One region of the Leuconostoc suionicum genome, then DNA from elsewhere that is predicted to be linked to it. Evidence: a T-box and tRNA genes for the amino acid it is inferred to sense, from the RefSeq annotation. Region 1 holds a T-box; the other holds one or more tRNA genes.
The links. The T-box of region 1 lies ahead of leuS (leucine--tRNA ligase). A T-box ahead of a tRNA ligase gene usually reads a tRNA of that ligase, here a tRNA-Leu.

Region 2: it encodes a tRNA-Leu, which carries the amino acid that the T-box ahead of leuS (leucine--tRNA ligase) is inferred to sense. The anticodon was not compared.

The regions. Positions count from the first base shown of each region.
Region 1 covers NZ_CP015247.1:589,792-595,983, reverse strand. Annotated here, with positions in the region: gene A6B45_RS03135 (putative polysaccharide biosynthesis protein) at 1-1,301, opposite strand, end outside; gene leuS (leucine--tRNA ligase) at 1,399-3,825, opposite strand; T-box leader at 3,917-4,123, opposite strand; gene A6B45_RS03125 (phosphatase PAP2 family protein) at 4,165-4,818, shown strand; gene A6B45_RS03120 (SAM-dependent methyltransferase) at 4,802-5,323, shown strand; gene A6B45_RS03115 (peptidylprolyl isomerase) at 5,326-6,075, shown strand; gene A6B45_RS03110 (universal stress protein) at 6,108-6,192, opposite strand, start outside.
Region 2 covers NZ_CP015247.1:1,398,929-1,405,120, forward strand. Annotated here, with positions in the region: gene A6B45_RS07005 (YebC/PmpR family DNA-binding transcriptional regulator) at 80-802, opposite strand; gene A6B45_RS07010 (phosphatidylglycerophosphatase A family protein) at 890-1,378, opposite strand; gene A6B45_RS07015 (3-phosphoglycerate dehydrogenase family protein) at 1,395-2,573, opposite strand; gene serC (3-phosphoserine/phosphohydroxythreonine transaminase) at 2,570-3,658, opposite strand; tRNA gene A6B45_RS07025 (tRNA-Leu) at 3,899-3,982, shown strand; gene pta (phosphate acetyltransferase) at 4,026-5,006, opposite strand; gene A6B45_RS07035 (uracil-DNA glycosylase) at 5,112-5,774, opposite strand; gene A6B45_RS07040 (LURP-one-related/scramblase family protein) at 5,823-6,192, shown strand, end outside.

The sequences.
Region 1 (6,192 bases):
TCTTGAATCGTTTCATAAGTTAATGCAGCTTTACTACCGGACAACATTGGTAACGCCGTCGCCGCTATACTAGTTGAAAATGGCACAATAATCATTATGAGCTTATTGGGATTTGCACTAAAGAGTGAAAATTTTTCCAACAAATCCGATTTAGAAATGGAAAAAAAGTGATCCATTATGCTAAAAAATGAATACTGATCAACAGCTTGAAATAGTGTTATAGCAGAGCCAATGATGATGAATGGCCATGATTCTTTCAAAATATTTAGTACCAAACTGAGTGTTCTAGCTTTTTCGTGTTTTACAGAGTGAAGCACTGGTCGAGACAATATATGACGATACTTCACCCATCCCCACATTAATACTAACATACTAAAAATTGCACCAATAAATGCTGCAAAAGTTGATTGCACAACTACACCAGTCCAATTATCCGGGTCAGCTTTTAACACAATAATTGCCATTACTAGCATGTAAGCAACCCGAGCAATTTGCTCTATAACCTGTGACATGGCTGATATACTCATTAACTGATGCCCTTGAAATAAACCACGGATCATTGACATTAAAGGAAAAATAGCTACCGCTGGTGCCAAGGAATGAAGTACTGGAATAACATCAGTATTATTATTGGATAAGGCGGGAGCAGCAAAGTACAAAATCAAACCAAACACTATTCCTAATGCAATACCCAAAGCCATAGATTGTCTTGTTAACTGCCTTGATCGGTAGACATCGTTTTTAGCTGCCAATTCCGCAACAACTTTTGAAATAGCTGCAGGAATACCAAATGTAGCTATCGCTAAAAAGATTGCATAGATAGTATATCCTTGGTTAAATAAACCGTTTGCTCTTGTACCGTAGCTACCAAGCATGGCCATCCACGGAATTAAGTATACAACGCCTAATACACGCGAAACCATGTTTCCAACGGACAACCACGCTGAACCTTTAATTAATGTTGCTTGATTGCTTTCTTGTGACGTTGGTTGTTTCTCGAGAGAGCTATCCGCAGTAGATAGTTGTTCTGGAACCTGCAAATTAGGTTTCTTTTTTATAATTTTTTGCCGTGCACGAATATTTTTTTCTTTAATGGCCAAAATTTCTTGTTCTGTTGGCTGAGGCACATTAGCATAGCTACGTGACTTTCGTGTCGCTTTTGGTCCCAGATTACGCTTTTCTTGTAAGTGCCGTCCTGCCAATGCTAGAATTTCATCAGCCGTTAACGTTTTACCGTCAACATCTGTTTTATCAACGCGACTATTACCGTTGAATTTTTCTGGACGTTGATCATTCGTCATGTTTGAGACCTCATTTTTAATTATGTACCCCGCTATAAAGCGGGATTATTGCTTTTATTCAACTAGCAATAAAGTATAAATTTGTTAACTCGATATCTTAACCTACCACAATATTAACAAACTTACCAGGAATAGCAATTATTTTGCGAATTTCCTTACCAGAAATAAAGTTCTGGACATTTTCATCAGCCTTAGCATAGTCGAGCATAGCATCTTTATCAATGTTACGAGCAACAGTGGCTTTACCACGTACTTTACCATTCACTTGGAAAATAATTTCCACACTATCTTCAACAAGCTGACTTTCGTCATAAGTTGGCCATGAAACGTAACTAATGTCCTCTTCATGTCCAAGTTTTGACCATAGTTCTTCAGCTAAGTGTGGCGCAATTGGCGCCAACATTTGAACAAAACCATCCATATACTTGACTGGTAAAGCTTCTGATTTATATGCTTCATTAACAAAAACCATTAATTGAGAAATAGCTGTGTTAAATCGCATATTCTCCAAATCTTCCGAAACCTTTTTAACAGTTTGATGATAGATTTTATCCAAATCACCATTGTTCACGGTTGTCACATGATCACGAAGTTTGTTATCATCATCAATCAGTAAACGCCATACGCGATCTAACCAACGACGTGAGCCGGCAACCCCATCTTCAGACCATGGCTTACTTTGTGTTAACGGTCCCATAAACATTTCGTATACACGTAATGTATCTGCACCATAATTGTTAACAATTTCATCAGGATTAACAACATTTCCCTTTGACTTAGACATTTTTTCGTGGTTTTCACCTAAAATCATACCTTGGTTAACTAACTTATGGAATGGCTCTTTAGTTGGTACAACGCCTAAGTCATACAAGAACTTGTGCCAGAAACGGGCATACAATAGGTGTAGCACAGCGTGCTCTGCACCACCTACGTACAAATCAACATTCATCCAGTACTTTAACTTTTCAGGATCAGCTAATGCCTCTGAATTGTGTGGGTCAACATAACGTAGGAAATACCATGATGAGCCTGCCCACTGTGGCATTGTATTAGTCTCACGACGCCCCTTAACACCATCTTCACGAGTAACATTTAACCAATCAGTAGCATTAGCTAATGGTGACTCTCCCGTTCCAGAAGGTTTTAATTGTTCTTGTGTCATTTCTGGTAGACGCAATGGCAATTCTGATTCAGGAACAAGAGTTTGTGTACCATCCTCCCAATGAATAACTGGAATGGGTTCACCCCAATAACGTTGACGTGAGAAGATCCAATCACGCAAGCGATAGTTAATTTGTTGATGACCAGCATTATGTTCTTCCAACCAGCTAATAGCTTTGTCAATGGCTTCTTGCTTATTTAAGCCATCTAAGAAACCAGAATTAATATGCGTGCCATCATCAGTGTAAGCAGCTTCTTCAACATCGCCACCTTCAATAACAGCTTTAATTGGCAAATTGAACTTTTTAGCAAATTCCCAATCACGATCATCATGTGCCGGAACAGCCATAATAGCACCAGTACCGTAAGAAGACAAAACATAGTCTGCAATCCAAATTGGTAACTTTTCACCGTTAATTGGATTAGTAGCATAAGCACCTGTGAAGGCTCCCGTCTTGTCTTTGTTCAAATCTGTTCGTTCCAAATCAGATTTGGTTTCTACCTCTTTTTTATAGTTAGTAATGGCTTCTTTTTGCTCTGGCGTAGTGATTTCATCAACCAGTTCATGTTCTGGTGATAGAACCATATATTGGGCACCAAACAACGTATCTGGTCGTGTAGTATAAACTTCAATTTGTTTGTCTGAATCTGCAATATTGAAGAATACAGAAGCACCAATTGACTTTCCAATCCAGTGACGTTGTTGTTCCTTAATAGCCTCTGGCCAATCTAAATCTTCCAAGTCTTCAAGCAAACGATCGGCATAAGCTGTAATGCGCAAAACCCATTGTTTCATTGGCTTGCGATAAACTGGATAACCACCACGTTCTGTCTTACCATCGATGACTTCTTCGTTAGCAACAACAATACCACCACCTGGAAAATCTGGAGCCCAGTTAACCATGATTTCATCTTCATAAGCTAAGCCTTTTTCGTATAGCTTTTCAAAAATCCATTGTGACCACTTATAATATTCAGGATCTGTTGTATTGATTTCACGCGACCAATCAATTGAAAAACCAAGCGACTTAATCTGATTTTTAAATACTTGAACATTCTTATTAGTAAACCCGGCTGGATTATTGCCTGTTTTAATCGCATATTGTTCCGCAGGCAATCCAAATGCGTCCCATCCCATTGGATGTAAAACATTAAATCCTTTCGCACGCTTATAACGACTCATAATATCAGTCGCCGTATAACCTTCGGGATGGCCCACATGCAAACCTTGTCCTGATGGGTATGGGAACATGTCCATAACGTAGTATTTTTCTTTTTCTGATTTATCCGGAGCCTTAAACGTTTCGTGTTCGTCCCAATATTTTTGCCACTTGGCTTCAATAGATTTGTGATCGTATGCCATATTTTTTCCCTTTTATATTTTATTTATTCTCTTTATTCAGAGTGGATGTTACATTCGAAATAAAAACCCCATGTCACACCAAAAAGGCATGACATGGGGCGAATCATAAATTTCGCGGTACCACCCATGTTCACGTATTGCTACGTCTCATTATATCTTAACGCGACAAAACGTTGCGAACTACTTAATTTCACCCGCAATTTAATCAACTGAGTTCCGAATTTTGTTTGGTAAGTTTCCAGCGCCACTTACTCTCTGATACCCCGCCATACGTAATAGTGTTGAACAATAATGGTATTATTATAACACAAATTGTCATAATCAGGTATAATTGAATGCATGACTATTCAACAAAAGAAACAAAGATTAAGTACGCTATTGGCGACTATACTCTTTGGTATAATGACGTTTGGCATTCTGATGAGTCCCAACTGGCTTCGCCAATTTGATATATTTTTCCAACAGTTAATCCAACATCGTGGTACCTTTACTACTTTATTTTTTACTCATATTACACAGGCTGGCAATATAACTGCAATTATTGTAATATCAGTAATTGTTAGTATTTTTCTGATCTATAAACATTATTATCGCGAACTTTTATTTTTGTCCGTTAATATCGTGTTATCTGCTGGAATCATTACACAATTGCTCAAACACGCGATTACTCGCGTCAGACCACAACCACAACTTATTCAAGAAAGTGGCTACAGCTTTCCTTCTGGCCATTCTATGGCCGCAATTTTATTATATGGTTCATTAATTATTTTGATCAATTATCACCTAAAACAAGGTTTATTCAAAACCGCCAGTGTAATTATTCTAACTAGTTTAATTATCATTATTCCAATCAGCAGAGTGTATGTTAATGTGCATTATCCAAGTGATGTTCTTGCTGGTTTATCACTTGGCTACGTGTTACTTTTTATTTCGAAGTATTTTATTTTTGATCTTAAATCAGCTACAGGAGTTCTTCATGATTCTCACAAGTAATACTTTCACACATCAATTAATCGAACAGACAGTCAGAATCAACGATATAGTTCTTGATGGCACAACGGCAAATGGTATCAATACCAGATTTTTAGCTACAAGAGTTGGAAATGCTGGAAAAGTGCTTAGCTATGCGACGACCAAGGACAATGCTAATGCTGCCGCTGCTTCACTTTTCCTGAGTGGTTTGTCAGATCGTGTAACCTTACTGGGAAAAACATTGGATAACCAATTCATCAATGAACTTGGTTCACAAAACCAAATTAGTTTCGCCATTTTCGATTATTCTGATGATGCTAAAAATGTTAACGATCGACCAACTGATTACCTACAACAAATTTCATACGTCTTACCACGGCTAACCCATGGGGGGTTACTCATTGTTAAATTTGAGCAAGTACCTGAAGCATGGCTTGAATATAAAAACAATCTACTTGAGGCCGACTACTCACAAGCCAGTTACATTACAAGGTTCGTCCAAACGGATGTTATTGAAAGGATTTAATGATGAAAAAATTTTTACCGCATATTGTTATGGGAATCATATTAATCATTAGCATTGTTGGCATTTTACTAATGACACAGCAAAAAACAGCCAGTACTAAAAAAGATCCTAAACTAGATAAAGTTGCCCTCCCTCAACTAACAACTAAAATTGCTAAAAACGAGAGTAAGCTCATTATGAAGACAACTTATGGGGACATCACTATAAAACTCTTCAATAAATACACACCACTAGCTGTTGAAAATTTCATTACTCACGCCAAAGATGGTTACTATAGCAACACATCATTTCATCGTGTCATTAATAATTTTATGATTCAAGGTGGCGATCCAACAGGTACAGGTAGTGGTGGACAATCAATTTGGAAAGGTAAAGACAAGAGCATCGATAGTGGTAACGGATTTAAAAATGAAATTAGTACCTCACTGTACAATATTCGTGGTGCTGTTTCAATGGCGAATGCAGGTACAGACACTAATGCCAGTCAGTTCTTCATTGTCCAAAACCCAGAAGATGTTTCAAGTGGCGTCAACCCCAATATTTATCCAACCAAAATTGTCAATGCTTATAAAAAAGGCGGATATCCTAGTTTGGATGGTAATTACACTGTATTTGGCCAAGTCATTGACGGCATGGCGGTAGTAGATAAAATAGCCAGTGCTAAAGTTAGCGCCACTTCAAGTGGTGAAAAATCAAAGCCCGCTAATCCAGTAAAGATTATAAGTATTGAAATTATAAAAGAAGCACAATAAAAAAGGTAGCTTACGCTACCTTTTTTTGTGCTTCATTTTTCAAACGTCCGCATAATCAAAACATCTACTTTGGAAACCTGTGTTACGAATGATGGTACCGTACCTGCCATCGCTCTT
Region 2 (6,192 bases), 810 kb from region 1:
TAAATAAAAAGGACATTATTTGCCCTTTTTAGATAGTTTTTTACATAAAAAAATACATCAACTGATGTATTTAATGATGTTAATCTGCTGTCGTATAAACTGCCAAAACGTCTTCGTTTTCTTCCAGTTCATCTACTAACTTATCAAGCTTTTCACGGTCTTCTTCAGAAATGTCCATGGGATTTTGAGCAATCATTGTCACTTCTGCTTCTTCAAACACATAACCAGCTTCAGTCAAAGCCGATTCAACTGATTGAAAATCAGCTGGTTCCGTATAGATTTCAAATACATCATCAGACGTTTGAACATCTTCCGCACCCGCTTCTAATGCAGCTTCCAAAATTGTATCTTCATCCAAATCTGGGAATGCGCTACGGTCAATAGCCAAGTATCCCCTACGATCAAATTGGAATGCAACTGAACCAGAGGTTCCTAATGCACCACCAGCATGCTTAAATGAATTACGAACACTCGATACTGTACGATTGATATTGTCTGTAGACGCCTCAACTAGAACAGCCACGCCAGCAGTACCATAACCCTCATAGGTTACTTCTTCGAATTTGGCACCATTGGCACCTGAAGCTTTATCTAAAGCACGTTGAATATTTTCCTTTGGCATGTTAGCAGCCTTGGCTTTTTCAACAACTAGACGTAACGATGCGTTCATATCTGGATCAGCACCGCCAGCCTTTGCAGCAACATATAAGTCGTGCGCTATCTTTTGAAAAATTTTTCCACGCTTAGCATCTTGGGCGTTTTTACGACCTTGAATGTTATGCCATTTACTGTGTCCTGACATTGTGTCATCTCCTTGAAATTAATGAATAACGATTCTATTTTAACAAAAAATAGCCATTCTTACCAGTATGTCACAATTCAGGAAATTCTAGTATTGATTTCCACCTAATAATTCTAAATACGACATTGCTGAACTAGCAATCAAAGCTGCCAAGATATCGTCCAAATAAACATTAATACTGTCTGTTTTGTCATTAATTTCGCCAATTAACCCTGGTTTTAAGTCATCTAGCAAACCATAATGTACAGTTGCGGCAGCAGAAAATTGCTGTGTTATCGCAATCGCCAAAATTTCATCAACATTATGACCATTGGCATCGCGTTGCAAACGCGCTTTTAAGGGTTGGTCATCGGGCATAACTTCTGCTTGTTCATCAAGGTATATCGCGGTCAAAATAATATCAGCTACTTCATCTTTGTAAAGAACATGTGTAATAGATTTGGCCAATACTTCTTCATTAATAGTATCTTTGTATTTATCACTCAAAAATGTACGTGTGCCTTCGGCGATATCGTTGGTGGTCACACCTCGACGTGCAAGCGTTGCAATTGCTGATTCTTGTAATTCTTTAGTCATTTCGGTTTGTCCTTTTTTATATTCTTGGGTTAACATAACGACGAGTTAAGATAACGTGTGGGATTTCATCCAAAGCTGTTTTCACCAACTCTTGCTGTTCTTCAGTAAAGTCGTTAATCGCCACCATTGTATAGGCATAATTCCCAACAGCACGGTTACTTAGCTGTTCAATGTTGATGTTATGATCACCAAAGAACTTTGAAATTTGTCCCAACATATTTGGCACGTTTTCGTGAATAATACCAACACGATACTTGGTCGTGAATGGTTCATTAATATCTGGATAATTAACTGAATTTACAATATTTCCTGTTGTTAAATACTCATCCAGTTGACGTGCAGCCATCAAAGCGCTGGTGTCCTCTGCTTCAATAGTTGATCCACCAATATGTGGCGTAATAATAACCTTAGGATTGTCAAACAAAACACTGTCAGCAAAATCAGTGATATAGACACGTAACTGATCATTATCCAAGGCTTCTTTTGCAGCTTCATCATCAACAATACCGCCTCTTGACAGGTTGAGCAATGCAGCTGTTGGCTTCATCAGATGCAATTTATCCGCATCAATGAAATAACGATTTTTCTCTTCTAATGGAATATGAACAGTCACATAGTCGGCTTGTTCTAATACTTCCTCAACACTTCTTGCATGAACAATATGACGATCGACACGCCAAGCTGTATTGGCATTCAACCCAGGATCATAGCCAATAACATCCATATCCAGAGCTAAAGCTGTATTAGCAACCTTTGATCCAACGTTTCCTAAACCAATAACACCCAGTTTCTTTCCTGCTAGTTCTGTACCACGGTAACCACCTTTATTTGACTCTGTGCGCAAAGACACATCCCCGCCCCGTGTATCATTAGCAAATTGTATAGCACCAACTACTGGTCGTGCTGCTAAAACTAGTGATGCGATTGTTAGTTCTTTCACGGCATTTGCATTCCCACCAGGGGTATTAAAAATAGCAATACCACGTTTTGATAATTCCTCAACAGGAATATTATTAAAGCCAGCACCAGCACGAACAATGGCACGAACATTATCATCGATTGGTTCATCGTGTAAATTTTGTGAACGTAACAAGATACCCTTCGGCGCATCATTACCGTTAATGTCGTAGTGATGGGCTTTCAAATAGTCCAGTCCTTTAGAACTAATAGCGTTATAAGTTTTAATATTTGTCATTTGTAATTATTTTCTGCTTTCTTCAAAAATGTAATTAAGGCATCAACAGCTTCAATAGGTTGTGCATTGTATAATGAAGCACGGAAACCGCCAACCGACCGATGGCCACTTAAATTAAATAAACCTTCTTTAGTTGCGTCTTTGGCTATTGCTTGATCTCGTTCTAAGTCTGCTGTAGTAAAGACAACATTTGTCAGTGAACGTGCCGATTCATCAACCAATGCGTGATAAAACGTAGAGTTATCTAGGTAATCATACAATTTTGAAGACTTCTCAATATTTTGCGCATACATACTGTCAACGCCTCCCTGCTCTTGTACCCACTCAAGCACTAAGTTCAGAGCGTAAAGCGAAAATACTGGCGGTGTATTATACATTGAATGCTTGTCCAAGTAGTTTTGATAACGCAACATTGAGCCTACATTTTCAATACTTTGTTCTTTTAGCCAATCTTTTTTGACGATAGCAACGGTAACACCAGCTGGCCCAAGGTTCTTTTGCGCCCCCGCAAAAATAGCATCAAAATCATTGACATCATATGGCTCTGCCAAAATATTTGAACTCATATCCGCTGTTAATCGACCAGTAGTTTTAGGCAAAATCGATTGATGGTAGGTAGCGCCCTCAATTGTATTGTTGGTTGTTAGATGTAGGTAATCATACTCATCAGCGTTGAAATCTGTAGATAACATAGGTAAATGATGATAATGATCCATTTTGGAGCTGTCCAAAATTGTCGCCTGTTTGCCAATATTAACTGCTGCCTGCGCTGCCTTTGAAGCAAAGTTACCTGAATCTAAAACAGCAATTCTATTCTTATTATTGGCAAAGTTCAGTGGCAACATTTCAAATTGCGTCGATCCCCCACCTTGAATAAATGCCACACCATAATCATCTGATATATTCATCAAATCACGTAAACGTTCTTCAGCACTGTTAATAATTTCTTCAAATTGCGTGGATCGATGCGAGATTTCTATGATGGACATATGCGTAAATTCATTTTTGATGAATTCATTTTTAATCTTAGTGAGAACTGGCGTTGGTAGAACACCTGGACCAGCAGAAAAATTGTAGTTTGTCATTAAAAATCCCTTTCAATATACAAAAAGACAACACAAGTATACACACCCATGTTGTCCGTCATTTCTACGTTATCTGTACGCAAAGAATCCCGATCACATGAGTGGTCGAGTGGAGGATGATGTTTGATTAAAGATTGACTTGTTCATGATACATCCCTATTTCTTTGAATAATTTAATATTACTATACCAGAAAAATTTGTCAACCCTCACTTTTTCAGGTATAATAAAAAAGTTGAACTGCGGATATGGCGGAACTGGCAGACGCGTACCGTTCAGGTCGGTATGGTGGCAACACCGTGCAGGTTCGATTCCTGTTATCCGCATAAAAAAAGACTTAACGTTTCAGTTAGGTCTTTTTTTGTATACTTATAATGCTTGTGCAGCGGTAATAATAGCTACTTTATAAACATCTTCTTCATTGGCTCCTCGCGATAAATCAGAAACAGGCTTTGCTAAGCCTTGTAAAATAGGTCCAATCGCTTCAAAACCACCCAAGCGTTGTGCAATCTTATAGCCAATATTACCTGCTTCTAAACTTGGGAAAATAAATGTATTCGCTTTACCTGCAACTTTTGAATCAGGCGCTTTTGCAGCAGCAACAGATTCAACAAACGCAGCATCAAACTGTAACTCTCCATCAATTGAGTCCGCCAGTTCAGGTGCTAACTTCTTAGCCAATGCAGTAGCCGTTGCTACCTTATCAACCAAGGGTGATTTCGCGGAGCCCTTAGTTGAAAATGAAAGCATCGCAACTTTTGGTTCAATATCAAACACTTGAGCGGTGCGGGCTGATTGTATTGCAATTTCAGCCATCGTGTTCGAATCAATGTCAATGTTAATGGCAGCGTCTGCAAATACATAACGCTCTTCGCCTTTTTGCATAATGAATGCACCAGAGATACGTGATGAACCAGGCGCCGTTTTAATAATCTGCAACGCAGGACGAACTGTATCACCAGTTGGATGTACTGCGCCTGACACCATACCGTCAGCTTTACCAGTATAAACCAGCATTGTCCCAAAATAGTTAACATTTTGTAGCCACTTTGCAGCTGTCTCAGCGTCTGTCTTTCCCTTGCGTCTTTCGACAAGTGTCGCATTTAATTTTGCCAATTCATTCTTATCATATGAAGCAGGATCAATAGTCTCTATGTTCGATAAATCAAAGTTATGGGCTTGGGCAGTTTTTGAAATTTCCTGTGCGTCCCCCAATAATATTGGCTCAATCAAATTATCAGCTGCTAATCTGATAGCTGCCCCTTGGATACGGGGATCTTCACCTTCCGGAAATACAATTGTCTTATTTTGACCGTTAATTTTATTTTTTAATTGCTCAAAAAGTTCCATAAATTCCTCCAAATTCGCTGCTACGAATTAATTATTTACAATTTAATTGTAACAGACAACTACACAAAAGTCTGTGTATTTAGTAATATTTGTGAATTTATTCACTCATTTCAACCAATCAATAGGTTGTCGCCCCTTAGCAACTAAAAAGTGATTTGCTTTTGAGAATGGTTGACTTCCAAAAAAGCCACGGTAAGCTGATAGTGGGCTTGGATGCGCACTCATTAAAACGAGATGCTTAGACTCATCAATAAATTGACGTTTCGATTGAGCAAATTTTCCCCACAAAATAAAAACTTTCGGTGCATCATCTTCAGAAGCAATTTGAATCAAACTATCCGTCAACGGCTCCCAAATTTTCCCTTGATGCGCATTAGCCTGCCCTTCTGGAACTGTTAACACAGCATTTAGTAGCAATACACCCTGTGTGGACCAGCTGGTTAAATCATGAGATTGACGAGGCCCAACATCTGTCGAAAGCTCTTTTAAAATATTCTGTAAGGAAGGTGGTGCTGGAACGTTTTCAGGAACTGAGAAGCTCAATCCTTGGGCCTGACCTATATTGTGGTATGGATCTTGCCCCATGATGACCACTTTCGTCTCAGGCAAAGGTGTTTTCTCAAGAGCAGCAAATATGTTTTTTTGCTGTGGAAAAATATGAGCATCTTCCCGGTAGGTTGATTGAATAAACTGCGCGACTTGTTTTAAATACTCAGGATTTAACTTGGCCTTAACAGCTGGTGCCCAAGTTGTATGTGATAATGGCATTTTTTTCTTCTTTCGTGATAAACTTGTAATTGAATACGAGGTTTGCAAATGACAAAATATTACTTACGTCAACGACATAGTATTAATGATGGCGTCAACATTGTTTTCGACCAAGATTTTAAAGCGTCTTATTTAGTGTCTGGCCGTTCTGGTAAAAAATCTGACGAAATTCAAGTTCAAGACATGTCCGGCCGCGTTTTGGTGCGTATCCGCCAAACATCTTATGGTATTATACCAAGATTTACCCTCAACTACCGTGGGCATATCGTCGGATCAATTAGTTTTACATTAGGCCATATTAGTGACTTTGTTTATGTTCGACATTTAGGCTGGTTGATATCTGGTAATTTCATTGCAAATCGATACTTCATATACCACAATACCAAAAAATTGCTTAGTGTGAAACCGGAAAATCGAC